DNA from 3 places in the Alteromonas sp. KC3 genome. Region 1 is predicted to be linked to each of the others. Evidence: predicted binding sites of a transcription regulator. Region 1 holds the regulator's gene; each other region holds the start of a gene.
What was found. Region 1 encodes LexA, which represses DNA repair genes until DNA is damaged. Its sites were predicted from a motif close to TACTGTATNNNNATACAGTA; they were not measured.

Region 1 (5,698 bases):
ACCCGCTAGTACGGGCATTACCGCAATAAGTAGGAACGCAGTAATAAGCCATGTCCAAACAAATAACGGCATTTTCATCCATGTCATGCCAGGGGCACGCATATTGAAGATAGTCACAATAACGTTAATTGCCCCCATAATGGATGAGATACCCATAATGTGAACTGAGAATACAAACAGTGCCGTTGAATCACCGCTATATGTAGTTGAGAGTGGTGCGTAGAATGTCCAGCCGAATGCTGGGCCGCCGCCTTCCATAAACAGTGAACTCAAAAGAATAAGAAAGGCCCCTGGTAAAATCCAAAAGCTCCAGTTATTCATACGCGGGAGGGCCATATCTGGCGCCCCTATCATCATAGGTACTAACCAGTTGGCGAGCCCAGTAAAGGCTGGCATTACCGCGCCAAATACCATAATAAGACCGTGTACAGTGGTCATCTGGTTAAAGAAGTTAGGGTCGACAATTTGCAAACCCGGCTGAAAAAGTTCAGCACGAATGACCATTGCCATGGCCCCACCAACCAAAAACATGATAAAGGCGAACCACAAATACAATGTACCGATATCTTTATGGTTGGTGGTAAACAACCATCGAGTAATACCTTTCGGTATATGGTCGTGGTGATCGTCGTGATGCACAGTTGAATCTGGCGAAATGACTTCAGTTGCTTTGCTCATAACTCGCTCCTAGTTACCCGTTGCCACGGCGTTAACGTCTTTCGCCTGTACCATGTCACCCGTGTTGTTACCCCACGCGTTACGTTCATAAGTCACCACTGCAGCAATTTCTTTGAGGCTTAACATTTTGCCGAACGCTTGCATGGCGGTACCTGATTTACCATGAAGCACAATATCGATATGCCCTTCCTGATCTTCTAGCGCCATTTTGCTGCCTTTAAGAGCAGGGAATACGCCCGGCAGACCTTCTCCATTTGGCATATGGCAAGCTGCACACGTGGCTTTATAGACTCGCTCACCTTCTTTCATCAGTTCGTCCATCGACATATTCATCGACAGAAGGCGTTGCTCTTCTTCTTTAGCTTTACGAATAATGTCTTCCTGCTCACTCATCCAAGCAGCATATTCAGCAGGCTCTTTCGCAATAACCACAACAGGCATGTAACCATGATCTTTGCCGCAAAGTTCAGCGCACTGACCGCGATATACCCCGGGTTCGTTAACCTTGGCCCATGCTTCGTTTATAAAGCCGGGATTTGCATCCTTCTTAACTGCGAAATCGGGAACCCACCAAGAATGAATAACGTCGTCAGATGTGATCAGAAAACGAACTTTTTGACCTGTGGGAATGACAAGCGGACGGTCAACTTCAAGAAGATAGTTTTCCGTTTTTTCAAACTTGTTTTCAATTTGCTCGCGCTGCGTAGCCAGCAACGAGTAAAACTCTACATCACTATCCATGTATTTGTAGTGCCACTTCCATTGAGAACCCGTCACCAATACCGTCATATCCGGTTCTGAGACGTCTTCCATTGCAATTAGCGTGTTGGCAGCGGGAACCGCCATAAAAATGAGGATAAGGAACGGAATTACAGTCCACGCGATTTCTACTTTTACGTTTTCGTGGAAATTCGCGGGCTTAGCGCCTCGTGACTTTCTGTGCAGATACATAGAGGCGAACATTACGCCAAACACGACTACTGCAATACCGACGCAAATGAAAAACATTAACATGTGCAGGTCATACACCTGCCCGCTAATGTCAGTTGCTCCGCGCCTGAGGTTAAGAGAAGAAACTTCTTCTGCAGCCTCCTGCGCAAAAAGGAAATGAGAAAAAAGCAAAAGGGGTATACTAGCAAACCCTTTTGCCATGACGGTCATTAGTTGTTTCACTCAGCACCTCCGTAATGGTAGAACCATTAACGCTAAATGTTAGTGCGCGCTGTCCCTACCAAGTGGTTTGCGAACGATTGACCCACAACTACAATTTGTAAAACAAATTTAGAGCCATTGTTATTATTTTGTTAATCTCTGTATAAGAATTGCGCAATAATGACGTGCCGTCTAGTCTTTTCTGCTAAAAATTTAACGAGACGGTTAAATTTTAATCATTTCATGCTAACTAGCTGCACCTTGTTAGTGCAGTGAAGCAGTGTGGCGTAAGAGTACGTCGTGAAGCTTTTAAACGCTCATTTGGAACACATGAGGCGATAAGGAAATCAACATAAGTCTTTAAAAATCAATACATAAGAATGCAAATTTAGATATTTTCAAACGTAGTTTTGTCAAAAGTAACAGGATTAAAAAGCGCTTGCGGCGCGAAAAAATTGGCGTTCTGGTGTGATTACAAAAAAATTAAACTTTTTTGACAGACTGTTCAAAAAACAACCTTCACACATAGAACAGCCTACAAAAGTGAAAGTTAAGGTACAAAAAAAGCGGCTACAAGGCCGCTTTTACGTTAACCTGCCGAAACCTTACATCCAGTCAGCGTTTCGGATAACACCCACCGCTATACCTTCAATAGCAAAAGGTTGTGAAGCCAAATCAACTTTTATAGGTGCAAATTCATCGTTCTCGGCGTGCAGTAATACTTCTCGCCCGCGTTTTTCTAAACGCTTAACCGTGACGTCTTCATCCACCCGGGCAACAACAACTTGACCGTTATGTACATCAGTAGTGCGATGTACAGCCAATAAGTCGCCATCAAGAATACCAATGTCTTTCATACTCATACCGTTTACACGTAGCAGAAAGTCTGCCTGAGGTTGAAATAGCGCAGGATCGACCTTGTAATGCGACTCAACATGCTCTTGCGCTAAAATAGGTTCGCCCGCTGCTACGCGCCCAATAAGCGGTAGCCCTTCTTCCTCTGGTGTTTCGTCTTCCAGTGGAATATTCAATTTAATGCCACGAGAAGTACCTGGCAAAATTTCAATAACACCTTTACGCGCTAAGGCCTTCAAATGTTCTTCTGCCGCATTAGCAGAACGGAAACCAAGCTGTCGTGCAATCTCTGCACGCGTAGGTGGCATTCCCGTTTCTTGCATGGTCGTTTTAATAAGTTCTAAAACTTCGGTTTGTCGAGCTGTGAGTGGGCGCATAAAAGACCTGTCTGTTCATACAGTTCCTGTAAGTATATACACCTAAATTTAAATAACAAGCACTTGCCGCGTCTTTTGCCAAAAGCATTATTCTGCGACAAGTGTATTGCCTTTATTTCACCAGAAGAGCCATGTTTGGGTTACCTATTTGCAGCTCTACTTTGTTGGCATTATTTTTTCGAATACGCAAACCATCTACATTATCAATACTTATTGAGGGACTACGCCAAATAACGTTCCCTTTGCTATCAAGCTCAGCAACTTGATAATTAATATTGTCATAGTACCCGTATGAAGAATCATATTCGTTAGTCGGATAAATGCCGAGTATCGATTGATTAGATGAAGTCGTAGGGATTACCGCAATATTTTGCGGGTAAAAAGTCAGCGAAATGGTATCTTTAAGCACCAATGCGTCGTTTGTCACATCGTAGATATTTATCACATTATGAGTTGTGTCTAGACATGCAAACTCAAAGGCATCATCGCTATCAGAATTGATACGAAGCAATTGACTACAAACAGTTTGAAGTTCATTCAAACCAATGAACTCACCCTCTTGCATCTTGTATAGCTTCAGTGACTCATAGCCACTCACAGCGAAGAACTGCTCGCCGTTATTCGTTAATTCCGCAACAGCAACAATAGAGAAGTCACTGATGATCGAATCAACGAGTATCTGGTTCTCGATGTCGTAAGCTTTTAGCCGGTCATTTTCAATTACAACAGCATCAATAAAGCCATCTTCATTGACATCAACGGCTTCAATCAGCGAGATTTGACTGTTATGATTTTGGCTTAGTGTCCACTGAGTTGAATTATCTGACAGCTGAATTACGTTGAATGATGAGTTGTAATCTAAAGCGCCGGTTAATAATTCACCCACACCATCGTTGTTATAATCAGTCACAACTGGTCGGCTATAATCGTAAGCGTCGTCGCCGAGCTCTTCACTTACTGTGATGTTATCTTCTTTATCTACTGACAGAATTTGGATGGACGTGTCGTAATTATTTGTATTACTTACAAAAACAGCTCTTTCATCGTTATCACCAAATGGTGCCCAACCAGCAGCAAAATAATGGGATGAATGTGCCTCAGTTTTAATATCTGACAACACGTAATCGCCACTAGCCTCTTGCTGTGCAACTAAGATTTGATAGTCTCCGACCCAGATAATTTCATCACTGTTATCGTTACTCAGATCGCCAATTAGAAGTGATATGCCGCTATATGTATTGTGATTAATGCTCCATTGTTCTGATATTTGACTCCCTTCTAGTGTGAGTGCTTTGATCTCTCCCCATTGGCACTCAGAAATAACGACCATTCCCTCATTAGTCGCGTCATCTTTGGTATAAGACATATCGCAGATATCGTTATGCGTCGCTGTTGCCAAACTACTTTTCGAAACGGCAGAATAGATCGAGATATTTTCGTAATAGTCGGCACCGATGATTTCATCGATGCCATCATTATTCATGTCACCAACAACTACGTATGCGTCGCCGAATCCACTGCCAAGTAGCCATTGATTAGCGCCGCTTTCAATGTCAAATACGTATCCGTTGTTAGTCACCATCTCGATAGACGCATCGTCGTCTACATTACCAAAAGATAGGGTGGATACACCGTCTATATCATACTGCTGTAACTTCTCTCCTGTTGTTACATCGTGAATAGAGATAGAGGTCATATCGTATGAGCGATTACCGTGTAGGTATGCGATTTCACCAACACCGTCGCTATCAATATCGAAGAGCCATCCAGAGCCAATGTTACCCTCTATTACAAACACAGCTTCTGCATTATTGTTGCGATCTTTTATAACCGACAGGCCTTGTTCAGTGAGAATATATATTTCGTCATTGCCGTCGCCGTCTACGTCTTGTGTATAAACGCCTTTAATTTCCCCCCTTGTTGGAAGCTTGTAAGGGTATACATAGGTATTTTCTAGCGTATTACCTTTTAATGAGAAAGCTCCCACGTTGCGGTGACTAACCGTTATGAGCTCATTCACACCATCGACTGAGGCAAGTGCGAAACCTTGATTGAAAACCGGCGTTATTGAGGTAGTGCGTGCAAACGCTGGGGCCTTATCTGCATATGAAGTTATCTCTACGGTTTGAAGGCTCTCCACACCATCTAAACTAGCAAAACTAAAAACATAAGTTTGTTCATTAAACAATTGCTCTTCTGGCACCTGCCAAGTAAGTAAACCTTCGTCACTAAGGGTTACTCCAGTGGGCGCAGAGACAAGCTGACCTGCAGCATCACCGCTAATTCGGTCTGGGTCAGTCATACTCACAGTGAACTCAACGTAACCACCTGCCACTACAGAGTCTGGCATATTAGAGACGGTAAGTGTCATTGGAGAATCGCTGATGGTAATGAATACCGGCTGTGATTCGACAATATTACTACCGTCAGACACCACCATGGTTACTTTCAATTCATCGCCGAACACAGCATTGTATGCGGGTAGGGTAGTACCGTTGACGCCATCTACTACATTATTATTGATATACCAACGATAGGATATCGATAGATCAGAGTCTGGCGTATCGGGATCGTAATAATATCCTTGCTCGACGATTATATCGTCAGAAGTATAAACGGGTTCATAGGCATAATAA
Region 2 (5,698 bases), 280 kb from region 1:
TTAGAAGCGAGATTGGGATAGCCAATGCCACAATGAGTGTTGCGCGAAGCTGTCTCATAAATAGCCACAGCACACCAATAGCAAGTGCCACACCTATAAACAGGTTACTTGTTACTAACTGCACCGCGCGATAAATAAATACTGATGCGTCAAAGCTTTGTGCCATCACCAATTGCTGCGCAGCAAGATCATTGCGATTAATTTCGTCGACCTTTGCCTTAACCGCCTCAAGCGTTGCCAGTACGTTGGCATCATTTTGTCTGTCAACGCGAATAGAAATTGCTGGGTTGCCGTTTTGTACGCTTGCGTTATTGCCATCAGCACGTGTAATTTTTATCACAGCAATATCATTTAACGTTATCGGGCTACCGTCACGCCATTCAAGGATCATCTCACCCATTTGAGTAGGTTGATAACGCCCTTCAAAGCGCAGTGTGTAACGTCTGCGACCAACATCGACGAACCCGCCAGAAATATCATTGGCGCGACCAAGTTCATTGGCAACTGCACTTAGGTTAATACCCAGTTGTGCAGCTTTAAATGGGTCAAAAACAATTTGGAATTCTTCAACGCCACCAACGCCACTTTCCATCCTTGCTCGTGCTACGCCAGGAATAGATTCTAGCTGCGGCTTAATTACATCAGTGAAATAAGTAACGTAAGTATTAATTTCATTAGGGTTGCCGGGCAAGCGTTGTAAGAAGAAATAGGTAAGCGCGGGGGCATCACCACCGCTGCCAGCAAGCATTATGTTGGGCGATAGGGCATCCCGTGGAAGAGGTGGAACACGGTTCATGCGACTAATCACTTCAATAAGCGTTTTTTGCATGTCCGTACCTAAACCAAACTCAAGGTTTATCCATGCATTACCTTGGTTTGCCCATGCGCTCATCGACTCAAGCCCAGGTATACCCTGCAGAACCTCTTCTTGAGGCTCTATAATCTCTGATTCTATTTCTTGCGGGGACGCAGCCCGCCACGAAGTTTGAATATTGATATAGGGGCGATCAATATCGGGAAATAACTGAACGGGTAAATTAAATAGACTGTAAAGCCCAAGAAATACCAGCAATGTAATGCCGATACCTACCCCAGTTGCGTTTTTTATTGCTGCACGAGTGATGTCCATAACGTGGTACTTATGCTTTTTATAGTTCGATTTACTATAGGTCGCAGAAGTGACAGAAAAAGTTTAAAACCGTGATACGAAGATTTTTAGCGATAATTAACATTTCTTTTAAATGTGGCTTAAAAACCGCTATTTATCGCAGATAAGTGGACTTGGATTTTAGGTTATTGGTCGAGATTGTAATTAATTTGTTACATTTAACGCAGCCGTATGACATACGAGTATCAGCGCGTAATGACAAACAGGCACAAAAAAGCCGCTCAAAAGAGCGGCTTTTTCAAATACGTCAGCGATTACGCTTCAGCAATGATGATCACTTTGATTGAAGTGATAACGTCAGAGTGAAGTTGTAAGTCGATGTCATACTCACCAGTCTCACGAAGAGTACCAGTAGGTAGTTTAACTTCTGCTTTTTGTACTTCAACGCCAGCTGCAGTGATTGCATCAGCGATGTCACGAGTACCAACAGAACCAAACAGTTTACCTTCGTCACCAGCTGGTGCTGCGATTGTAACTTCAGCAAGCTCAGCAATTTTCTCACCGCGTGCGTTAGCAGCAGCTAGTTGCTCAGCAATTTTCGCTTCAAGTTCAGCACGACGTGCTTCGAACTTTTCAACGTTGTCTTTAGTTGCAGGAACCGCTTTACCCTGTGGGAAAAGGAAGTTACGAGCGTAACCAGACTTTACAGTCACTTGGTCGCCCAGGCCGCCAAGGTTGGCGATTTTATCTAGTAGGATGATATTCATCTTAGCTAACCCTTATTTTCGCCAAATTACTTGTGTGAATCAGTGTACGGAAGCAACGCAAGGAAACGTGCGCGCTTGATCGCAGAAGACAGCTGACGCTGATATTTTGCGCTTGTACCAGTAATACGGCTAGGGACAATTTTACCGCTCTCAGTGATGTAGTTCTTAAGAGTAGCGATATCTTTGTAATCGATTTCAGTCACACCTTCTGCAGTGAAACGGCAGAACTTACGACGTCTGAAAAAACGAGCCATGGGTGATCTCCTTAAGCGTTGTCTTCAGTGGTTTCAGTTTTCTTTTCCGCGCGGTCTTGGCGAGGAGCAGAATCGTCACGACGCTCACGACGAGGCTCTTCTTTCATCATTGGAGAAGGCTCAGTCACAGCAGTCTTAGTGCGCATAACCATGTTACGTAGGATCACGTCGTTGAAACGGAAAGCATTTTCCAATTCATCAACAGCTTCTGCAGACGCTTCAGCATTGATTAGTACGTAGTGGGCTTTGTGCAGCTTTTCAATTGGGTAAGCCAGTTGACGACGGCCCCAATCTTCTAAACGATGAATCTGACCACCGTCTTGCTTTAGGATTGTGGTATAACGCTCGATCATACCAGGTACTTGTTCACTCTGATCAGGGTGAACCATAAATACGATTTCGTAATGACGCATTATAGCTCCTTACGGTTGTAGCCTCGACAGTACAGCCGACTGTATGGAGACAAGGAACGAATTGGGATGGCTGTAAGGGCGCGCATTATACGCAGCGGTTACCAATTGCACAAGCATTAATCACCTTTAAAACGGCTTGTTACCCTTCTCTCACTACTAAAACTCAAACATTTAATTAAAATACTGTTTATTTATACAGTAAATTACTGTACAGTTTTTGCGTCTTTAATAAACAGGGGACCTACCATGGCCATTACCACACAGTATGTTGTTACGCACAAAGGGGTAGAAAAATTGGTAACTACCGACAAAAAAGAAGCCGATCAGTACGACAAAATGCTCGACGCAGCAGACAACCTTGCCGACTACATTCATGCGAAGGGCATCAAGCTAGATGACAGCGTAGTGGAAGAACTGACAATTATGCTGTCAAAAAACAAAGATAAAATTAGCAAAATCTTTAAAGGTGCTACTGCAGAAAGCGTGTTAGAAGACGAAAGCGCAGAAGTGGTGAAGCTACAGGCTAATGGTTAACGTTTTAAGCTAGAACACACCCAAAATACAAAGCTGCACTCGACAACTTAACTCGTTTCTGCGAGCAAAAACTTATCTGATACTGTAGTCGCGATTGTTATTTGATAACATAACGCGACTACAGCGCTTAGGTCCAAACCTTTATTATTTTTTACACGGCTTTTATGGTTTATTCTTGTGATTTGGCCTTGTGGTTTAGCTGTGTGGTTTTGCCATATGGTATTGAGAACACGCTGTAATTTGAGCGAGCTGAAAAACATAGTGCTAAGCTAAAAGCGCTTTAGTTCACTGCTATTAGGTTGTCAGAAATAACGGGTTTAAAAGAGTGTGATAGAAAACGAATTGCCGATAGTCCACAACGCGCCAGCCATCGAAGTAAACCAGATGCGGTTTGCTTACAACAAATCAGTGTCACCAATACTGGCCATAGACAAATGGCAAGTTGCAGAGGGCGAACATATTTTTCTCTCGGGCCCCTCAGGCAGTGGTAAAAGTACATTGCTCAACTTACTAAGCGGCACACTCACACCAACAAGTGGCGAAATATCCTTACTCGACCGCCCATTTTCAACATTATCAAATCGTCAGCGAGATAATTTTAGGGCACAGCATATCGGTGTTGTATTTCAACAGTTCAATTTAATTCCCTATCTAACAGTCGAACAAAATATTCGTGCTGCTGCTTACTTTGCCAAAAACACATTAGGTAGTGACGCCCTCAGCCAGAAAATTCAACGCTTAATCGAAAAGCTCCAATTACCCAATAATGTGTTAAGCACACAAGCTGATGCTTTGAGCATTGGACAGCAACAACGCGTCGCTATTGCACGAGCACTTGTCAACGCGCCACAAATTTTAGTTGTAGATGAACCAACGTCTGCGTTAGATGTAGCCGCGCGAGATAGTTTCATGTCTTTACTTAAAGAAGTTGCAAAAGACAGCACCTTATTGTTTGTCAGTCACGATCCAGCAATGGCCGCCTATTTCAAAACGCATTTAGACATTAAGGAACTACTTGCCAGCAGCACTAAAAGGCAGGGTAATGCGGGTGAAGGAGCGGGTCAATGCTAACGACAATTGCACTAGCGAGTTTAAAACGACGCAAGCACACCGCATTGCTGACCCTGTTAAGTATCACCATTAGCGTTTGTCTTTTGCTCACGGTTGATATTGTGCGTACTCAAGTTAAAACCAGCTTCACACGCACGGTCTCGGGTGTTGACTTAATTGTTGGCGCACCAAGCGGGCAGCTTAATTTGTTACTTTCGTCGGTTTTCAACGTTGGCACACCATCTAAAGGGATCCCATGGAATAGCGTTGCATCGCTTGAGTCGAACAAGCAAGTGGCATGGATAATTCCATTGTCTTTGGGCGACACCCACAAAGGGTTTCGTGTTATAGGCACAAACAATCAATTTTTTACGCACTTTAAGTATGGTGATAAGCAAGCGCTTGCTTTCGCCCATGGAAGCAACTTCACCCAACCTCTGTCTACCGTGGTAGGTGCCGATATTGCGCAAACGCTCGGCTATAAGGTAGGCGACAAAATCGTAATATCCCATGGCTTGGGTAACGTGTCGTTCAATAATCACGATACCCACCCATTTGTCATAGCTGGGGTCCTTGAAAAGACAGGCACACCTGTCGATAAGGCCGTTTATGTTACCCTTGAAGGGTTAGAAAAAGCGCACAGCCACCAAACTGGGGGCAAAAATAGTTCAATGCGTTCTATTAGCAAGCCCAAACTCGATGAGCATGAGCATGAGCATGAGCATGAGCATGAGCATGAGCATGAGCATGATGAGAGTAATATAACTAAACATGGCGCAACTGAAATTCGCTACAACAGTAATGAGTTCGCACCACAGCAAGTGTCTGTGGTTATGTTGGGGCTAAAAAACCGTGTTACCGCGCTTCAACTGCAATACCAATTAAATCAGAATAACAACACACCGTTAATGGCAATTTTACCGGGTATGGCGCTTGCTGAGTTATGGCAAATTATGGGGAATATCGAAGCCTTGCTGCTAGGCTTATCATCTATCATTGTGATTAGTGCGTTAGTTGGTTTAGCAACAATGCTATTGGCGAGTATGCGCGAGCGCTATCAAGAAATAGCCGTGCTACGCACTATTGGCGCTGGGCCTTTTACTTTATTACTGCTTATTCAATTGGAAGCGCTATTTATTACGCTTGTCAGTCTGATACTCAGTGTAGTTTTGGTAGCGGGGCTAATCACAGCGATAAAGCCATGGCTTAGCAGTGAATATGGTTTGTTCATCACTGGGCAACTTTTTGGTCAAAGCAGTGCAATTATCGGCTCACTTGTGCTTGTTAGTACTTATATCGTTTCATTATTCCCAGCAATTGCCGCTTATAGACGTGGCTTACATGCAGGTCTAAATAGCAAATAGGCGGGTTGCCCCGCCTATTCAAGTTATTCGCCTACGCGCTTGTTGGTACTAAAACGTAAAATGAGCTCATGAACTTGATTAACCGTGTTTTTCAAGTCGTTACTTGCTGCCAGTGACGCTTCAGAAGAACGCTGCGTTTCCGCTGCACCATCAGCAACTTCTACGAGTTGTTGGTTTATATGTTCGGCCACCGTACTTTGCTCTTCAA
Region 3 (5,698 bases), 630 kb from region 1:
CACAAAGAGCACTGCTCAACGCAGCGACTAACATCAATGTTAATGGTGTATTTTTCATATCACTCACTCCTAAGGTGGAAAGCTAAAATGTTGCTTTCGTCACTTCCTACACTAGAGAAAGGATTAAATTTCGTAAACCATAATAATTAATGTAGTATTAATTTACACCAAGAGTATAAATATTTAATACCATGAGCCAGATTAGTCTGATCTACGACACGCTTAAACAATGTTTGCGAGAGCAGCGAATAACCTACAAGCAGCTTGCACAAACACTCAATGTCAGTGAAGCCAGTGTAAAGCGTAATTTTTCACTTCAGGCCTTCACATTGGAAAAGCTCGAGCAAATTTGTGAATGTTTGCACCTATCATTGAGTGAGCTCTTTCAGTTGTCGCAAAAGCAGCAAGAAAAGATATCTCAACTCTCTGAAGAGCAAGAGCTCAAACTGCTGGCTAACCCTAAGTTATTGTTAGCTGCGGTATGCGTAAGAGATGGATGGCGGTTTGATGAAATTATTAGCCACTACAACATTGAAGAAGTTGAAGGTATTAAACTAATGACAACGCTTGATAAACTCAAACTCATTGAGCTACTGCCCAACAACCGTTACAAGTTGCTCATTGCGCAAGATTTTAGATGGATACCAGGTGGGCCGTTGGCGAAATTTATGGAAAATGAGGTGATGGTGAAATTCATGGCCCCAAAAAAGAATGAACCATGGATGTTTCGCTCATATCTTCGCGGTCGCTACTCTCCATCCTCAGTAGCCATTATTCAGCGCCGATTGGAACAGTTACGCCAAGAAGCGGCCAAGCTAAGTAGCGAAGACAACGCTCTTCCTATTGAAGAGCGTCAGCATATAGGCTTACTCATGGCAATGCGGCCTTGGGAGCCTTCGCTTTTTGAGAACATGCGGCGTAGTTAAAGGTTGCGATAAGCCACAATACTTCATGGACAATGTCAGTGTATTACGTGTTTCGTGATAAACTTTGCTTTTAGATTCACAACAAAGCAGCATTTAATAATGGATCAGCAACCTAACAACCCGTTACACGGGGTTACCTTAGAAAAGATAGTAACTCAACTGCAGGAACGCTATGGTTGGGAGGGCTTGTATTACCGAATAAAAATAAATTGCTTTAACAATGACCCTTCAGTGAAATCATCACTAAAGTTTTTACGAAAAACACAGTGGGCAAGAGACAAAGTAGAGCAACTTTATATTCAAACTTTCACTAACTAATTATCGAGCGTGCTGCATTTTCGGTTTGGAAAAGCAACACGCTCCAATGCGTGGAATGAACCTGCTCACCCCACTAGGTTCCTTGATGGCTACTTAAGCATCGGTATACAAAGTAGTTATCCATTTCTCTTCACTAATGAAGTTCCAACTCCAGTCAGCCCATTTGTCGTCTAAGCCCATCGCTTTGACCTCTTCGAGAGATTTGCCATCTTGCTTGAGTGATTTAACGTAGCTGAACGTTTCGCTGATCATATTCAAAAAGGTGGTGTATTCCTTCTTGTTACTCAATTTACCATGACCAGGAATAATAACCGTATCGTCATCAATTTTATTAAGTAAGTGCTGCACAGATTCCATATATCCCTCGACGTTACCACCCGCGCCTTGGTCAATATAAGGAAACATACCGTTAAAGAATAAATCGCCAGTGTGTAGTACGTCAGGCTGTTCAAACCACACAACGCTATCACCATCAGTATGCCCAACTGGCAGGTGCATCACGTGAACCGTTTCACCGTTGAAGTAAATTTTGATGCCATCATCATAGGTTACTGTTGGCAGTGCTTCAGGTTTTACTTTTTCATCACTTGCCAAGCGTACACGAACATTCTCGTGCGCAAAAATGGTTGCGCCCTTGTGACTATGGAAAAACGCATTAGAGCCCGTGTGATCACCATGGTAGTGTGTATTGATTACATATTTAGGCTTGTCGCTGCCCAGTTCACCTAATGCAGCTGCAATTTTTTCAGCCAAAGGCGCGAATTGATCATCAATAATAAGTACGCCATCTTCACCAGCAGAAACACCAATATTTCCCCCCATACCAGTAAGCATATGTACAGCCCCTCTTACTTCAGTGGCTTTAACTTCAACATCAGCGAACCTATCTTGGGCGAAAGCTAGATTCAAAGGAGATATGGCCACCAATGCCGCCAATATGAGAGATCGTGAACGAATTGCACAGTGCATGAGTTATTCCTTGTGTTATGGGCGTATTATTATTCTTAAATAAGACCTTCTACACTATGACCTAATTTCAAAATTAGATCATTTTTTCGTCATTAGGTATATCTCCCACGTAGGCAAACCGCGGCAATGTTTTACCATCTCGGTCAACCGTTTCAATAAACATGTCCAGCGGCCTTACCCACAATGCACGTTCACCATAGCAGGGTCTATAAACAACAAGTTTAGTTTCATCCTCAGAATGCGTGGCAACCTCGTATACATCGTACAAATTACCTTTATAGTGTCTATAGCGGCCTGGCGTAATTAACTGTGTGTGATTCATTTTAGAGCCCAATAAATAGTTGTTAGTATGCTTAGAGATCAAAAGGCAATGTAAGTTGCTGTGTCGAGTGCTGTGCGGCAAGTCCAATATGAAGACCCACTAAGCGGATCCCGCGTCCATTAGCCCGTTCAAACGCTTCTTCCATCAACTCATGAAAGTAACGCTCATTAAGCGATGCTTGACGATGTTCTACTGTCGTCAATTGAAAGTCGTTAAATTTTAGCTTTACGCCTTGAGTTCGCAAACGTACGGGTTTGCCAGTGCGTTTGCTGTGATTTTCCATACGCTGCTCAAGCTTTTCAAGTAAATGAGGTAAATAGGCCTTACACTGCTCTAACGTGTGGATATCCTCGCTCAAGGTACGCTCTACGCCTATCGATTTTCGCTCTCTTGACACCGACAACTCGCGATCATCAATGCCATGTGCACGTTCCCACAACACACTACCAAACTTACCTAGTTCTTTCTGAATGCGCTCAAAAGGATACTGCCTGACATCGTTGCAGGTGGTCAGACCGAGCCTTTGAAGTTTTTGCATAGTGACTTTGCCCACACCGGGGATCTTTTTAAGCGGCATTTCACGAACGAACTCATCAAGCTTTTCAGGAGTTATCACACAAATTCCATCAGGCTTGTTTTCATCACTGGCAACCTTTGCAACGAACTTGCAAGGCGCTATCCCCGCAGAGGCGGTAAGTCCCAACTCACTCTTAATACGTGCTCTTATCTCCTCTGCCATCAACGTGGCACTACCACCACAAAACTGACTGTTAGTAACATCAAGATAGGCTTCATCTAGAGATAGTGGCTCTATTAGGTCTGTGTAGTCGGCAAAAATCTTTCGTATTTTCTGTGACTCATTGGCGTAGACCTCCATTCGTCCCTTTACCAAAGTAAGGTTTGGGCACAATTTCATGGCATAAGCCGTGGCCATAGCAGAGCGCACACCAAATTTACGTGCGGGGTAGTTGCAGGTAGAGATAACACCGCGCCTGTCGGAGCTCCCCCCAATGGCGATGGGAATATCACGCAGCGCTGGGTTATCGCGCATTTCAACTGCGGCATAAAAACAATCCATGTCGACGTGGATAATTTTTCGCATAACCCGCCTTTGCTATTAACGCCATATTGCGTAAAACTGTACAAATAGACAGTATATTATTAAAGCCGTTAAATTACACTATCAAAGCAATAATAAGCATATCATTGTGTTTAGACGGCATAGTTATGGAATTAGAGTTGTTCGAGCAATTCATCAATCGAAGAACGTTGCACAGCATATTTAGTCGAGATCAAAAAAGCGCCGTTTAAAACATCAAACAGCGCTTTTAAATAGTAGTTTAGATTGCTAAGAACGTTACAAAATTTGATTTTGCTTCCATTCGTTTAGCTTTTTCTGACGCGCTTCTTCTTTTTCCATACGCATCTTTTTGCGATCGCATGGTTCAGGGCAATCACATGCCTTTTCTATACCAAGCGCGCCAAGGCCACCGCAGCTTCCAGAAATAGATTTCTTCTGTACCAAGTAACCTACCGCCATGGCTAAAACCATGGCAAGAAAGAAACCAAACGCAAGAATGAATGTAGACATTGCTACCCCCTAATTATGAACTGTCACCAGTTTATCAAATTCTGGCGATGCGTACTCGTCAAAACCTTCAGATGTGCGACGAATGAGAAATACCGCAAGTTGTTCTTGCTCTGCTACCGCAATAGCCTGTTCCCATCCCATCACGTTAAATGCAGTGGCAAGCCCATCTGCTGTCATTGACGAAGGATGAACCACAGTCACCGACACTAAGTTGTGTGAAATAGGCGAACCCGTCGTTGGATCGATCAAATGCGAATAGCGCTTTCCATCTTCTTCGTAATAGTTACGATAATCGCCCGATGTCGCTACTGCATTAGTCCCAATAGACACAACTTTTTGCACCGCACGTTCAGTAGTAACCGGCTTTTCTATTGCTATAAGCCATTCACTTCCATCACCACGCTCGCCGCGTACGCGCATTTCTCCGCCTATCTCAACAAGGTAGTCTTCAATACCACGTTGTTCCAATATTTCAGCAACTTCGTCAACACCAAAGCCCTTAGCAATGGTCGATAGGTCGACGTAAAGCATAGGGTGTGACTTCTTAAGACCGGTTGGCGTGGTAGAAAGTTTCGCATAGCCCACATAATCTGCTATCTCGTCAATATCAGCTTGTGTAGGCACCTTTTCAGGCCGCTTTGTAGGGCCAAAACCCCACAAATTGACTAAAGGTCCAACGGTAACATCAAGAACGCCGCCACTTAAACGAGCAAGGCGTAGCGCTTCGTTCACTACCACCAATGTATCTGGCGATACTGCAAAATTATCGGTATAGCGATATTGATTAAAGCGAGACAGCTCTGACGTTGGATCATACGTAGACATCATTTTGTTCACGTCCACCAAGCGCGCATCTATTTCAGCTTGCAGTGCATTGGCATCTACGCCGTCTGTCTCTTTTTCATCAACAAGGTATTTAACGTTATAGGTTGTCCCCATTGTATGCCCTTGCAGATGCACCACTGGGCGCTGCTCATCACTGCAGCTGGCAAGCAACAAGATACCAATAGCGACTACTGCCAAAAAAATTCGCAAAGCAAATCGAACCACGTTGTTGTCCTTAATTCATTTCCATACAGCTTAGACCCTACCCTTATGGGGCTTTGGATCAACTTGAATAAAAAAGGGGCTTGCGCCCCTTTTAAATATTCTTAATTGCTAGTTGTAAGCAGTATATTAACCACCAAAGTCATCTAGCATGATGTTTTCGTCTTCAACACCTAAATCTTTAAGCATGTTGATAACGGCTGCGTTCATCATAGGTGGTCCACACATGTAGAACTCACAGTCTTCTGGCGCAGGGTGATCTTTCAAGTAGTTCTCTAGAAGAACTTGGTGAATAAACCCTGTATAGCCTTCCCAGTTGTCCTCTGGCTGAGGATCTGAAAGTGCTACATGCCATTCAAAGTTATCATTCTCTGCTGCTAGTTCATCGAAATCTTCTACGTAGAACATTTCGCGAAGTGAACGAGCACCGTACCAGAAGCTGATCTTACGGTCAGACTTAAGACGACGAAGTTGATCGAAAATATGTGAACGCATTGGCGCCATACCTGCACCACCACCAACGAA

Region 2: JN178_RS18425 (YebG family protein) is a predicted target of LexA. The motif match lies at 2,724-2,743, and genes of this name have one in related genera.
Region 3: dinB (DNA polymerase IV) is a predicted target of LexA. The motif match lies at 3,672-3,691, and genes of this name have one in related genera.

The regions. Positions count from the first base shown of each region.
Region 1 covers NZ_AP024235.1:4,444,761-4,450,458, forward strand. Annotated here, with positions in the region: gene ctaD (cytochrome c oxidase subunit I) at 1-678, opposite strand, end outside; gene coxB (cytochrome c oxidase subunit II) at 688-1,851, opposite strand; gene lexA (transcriptional repressor LexA) at 2,436-3,062, opposite strand; gene JN178_RS19645 (hypothetical protein) at 3,175-5,698, opposite strand, start outside.
Region 2 covers NZ_AP024235.1:4,169,666-4,175,363, forward strand. Annotated here, with positions in the region: gene JN178_RS18405 (efflux RND transporter permease subunit) at 1-1,129, opposite strand, end outside; gene rplI (50S ribosomal protein L9) at 1,423-1,875, opposite strand; gene rpsR (30S ribosomal protein S18) at 1,902-2,129, opposite strand; gene rpsF (30S ribosomal protein S6) at 2,141-2,542, opposite strand; gene JN178_RS18425 (YebG family protein) at 2,789-3,076, shown strand; gene JN178_RS18430 (ABC transporter ATP-binding protein) at 3,461-4,147, shown strand; gene JN178_RS18435 (ABC transporter permease) at 4,141-5,490, shown strand; gene JN178_RS18440 (methyl-accepting chemotaxis protein) at 5,514-5,698, opposite strand, start outside.
Region 3 covers NZ_AP024235.1:3,809,921-3,815,618, forward strand. Annotated here, with positions in the region: gene JN178_RS16825 (hypothetical protein) at 1-58, opposite strand, end outside; gene JN178_RS16830 (helix-turn-helix domain-containing protein) at 192-926, shown strand; gene JN178_RS16835 (VF530 family DNA-binding protein) at 1,026-1,244, shown strand; gene JN178_RS16840 (MBL fold metallo-hydrolase) at 1,338-2,213, opposite strand; gene JN178_RS16845 (DUF1653 domain-containing protein) at 2,287-2,535, opposite strand; gene dinB (DNA polymerase IV) at 2,567-3,637, opposite strand; gene nqrM ((Na+)-NQR maturation NqrM) at 3,893-4,126, opposite strand; gene JN178_RS16860 (FAD:protein FMN transferase) at 4,136-5,176, opposite strand; gene nqrF (NADH:ubiquinone reductase (Na(+)-transporting) subunit F) at 5,303-5,698, opposite strand, start outside.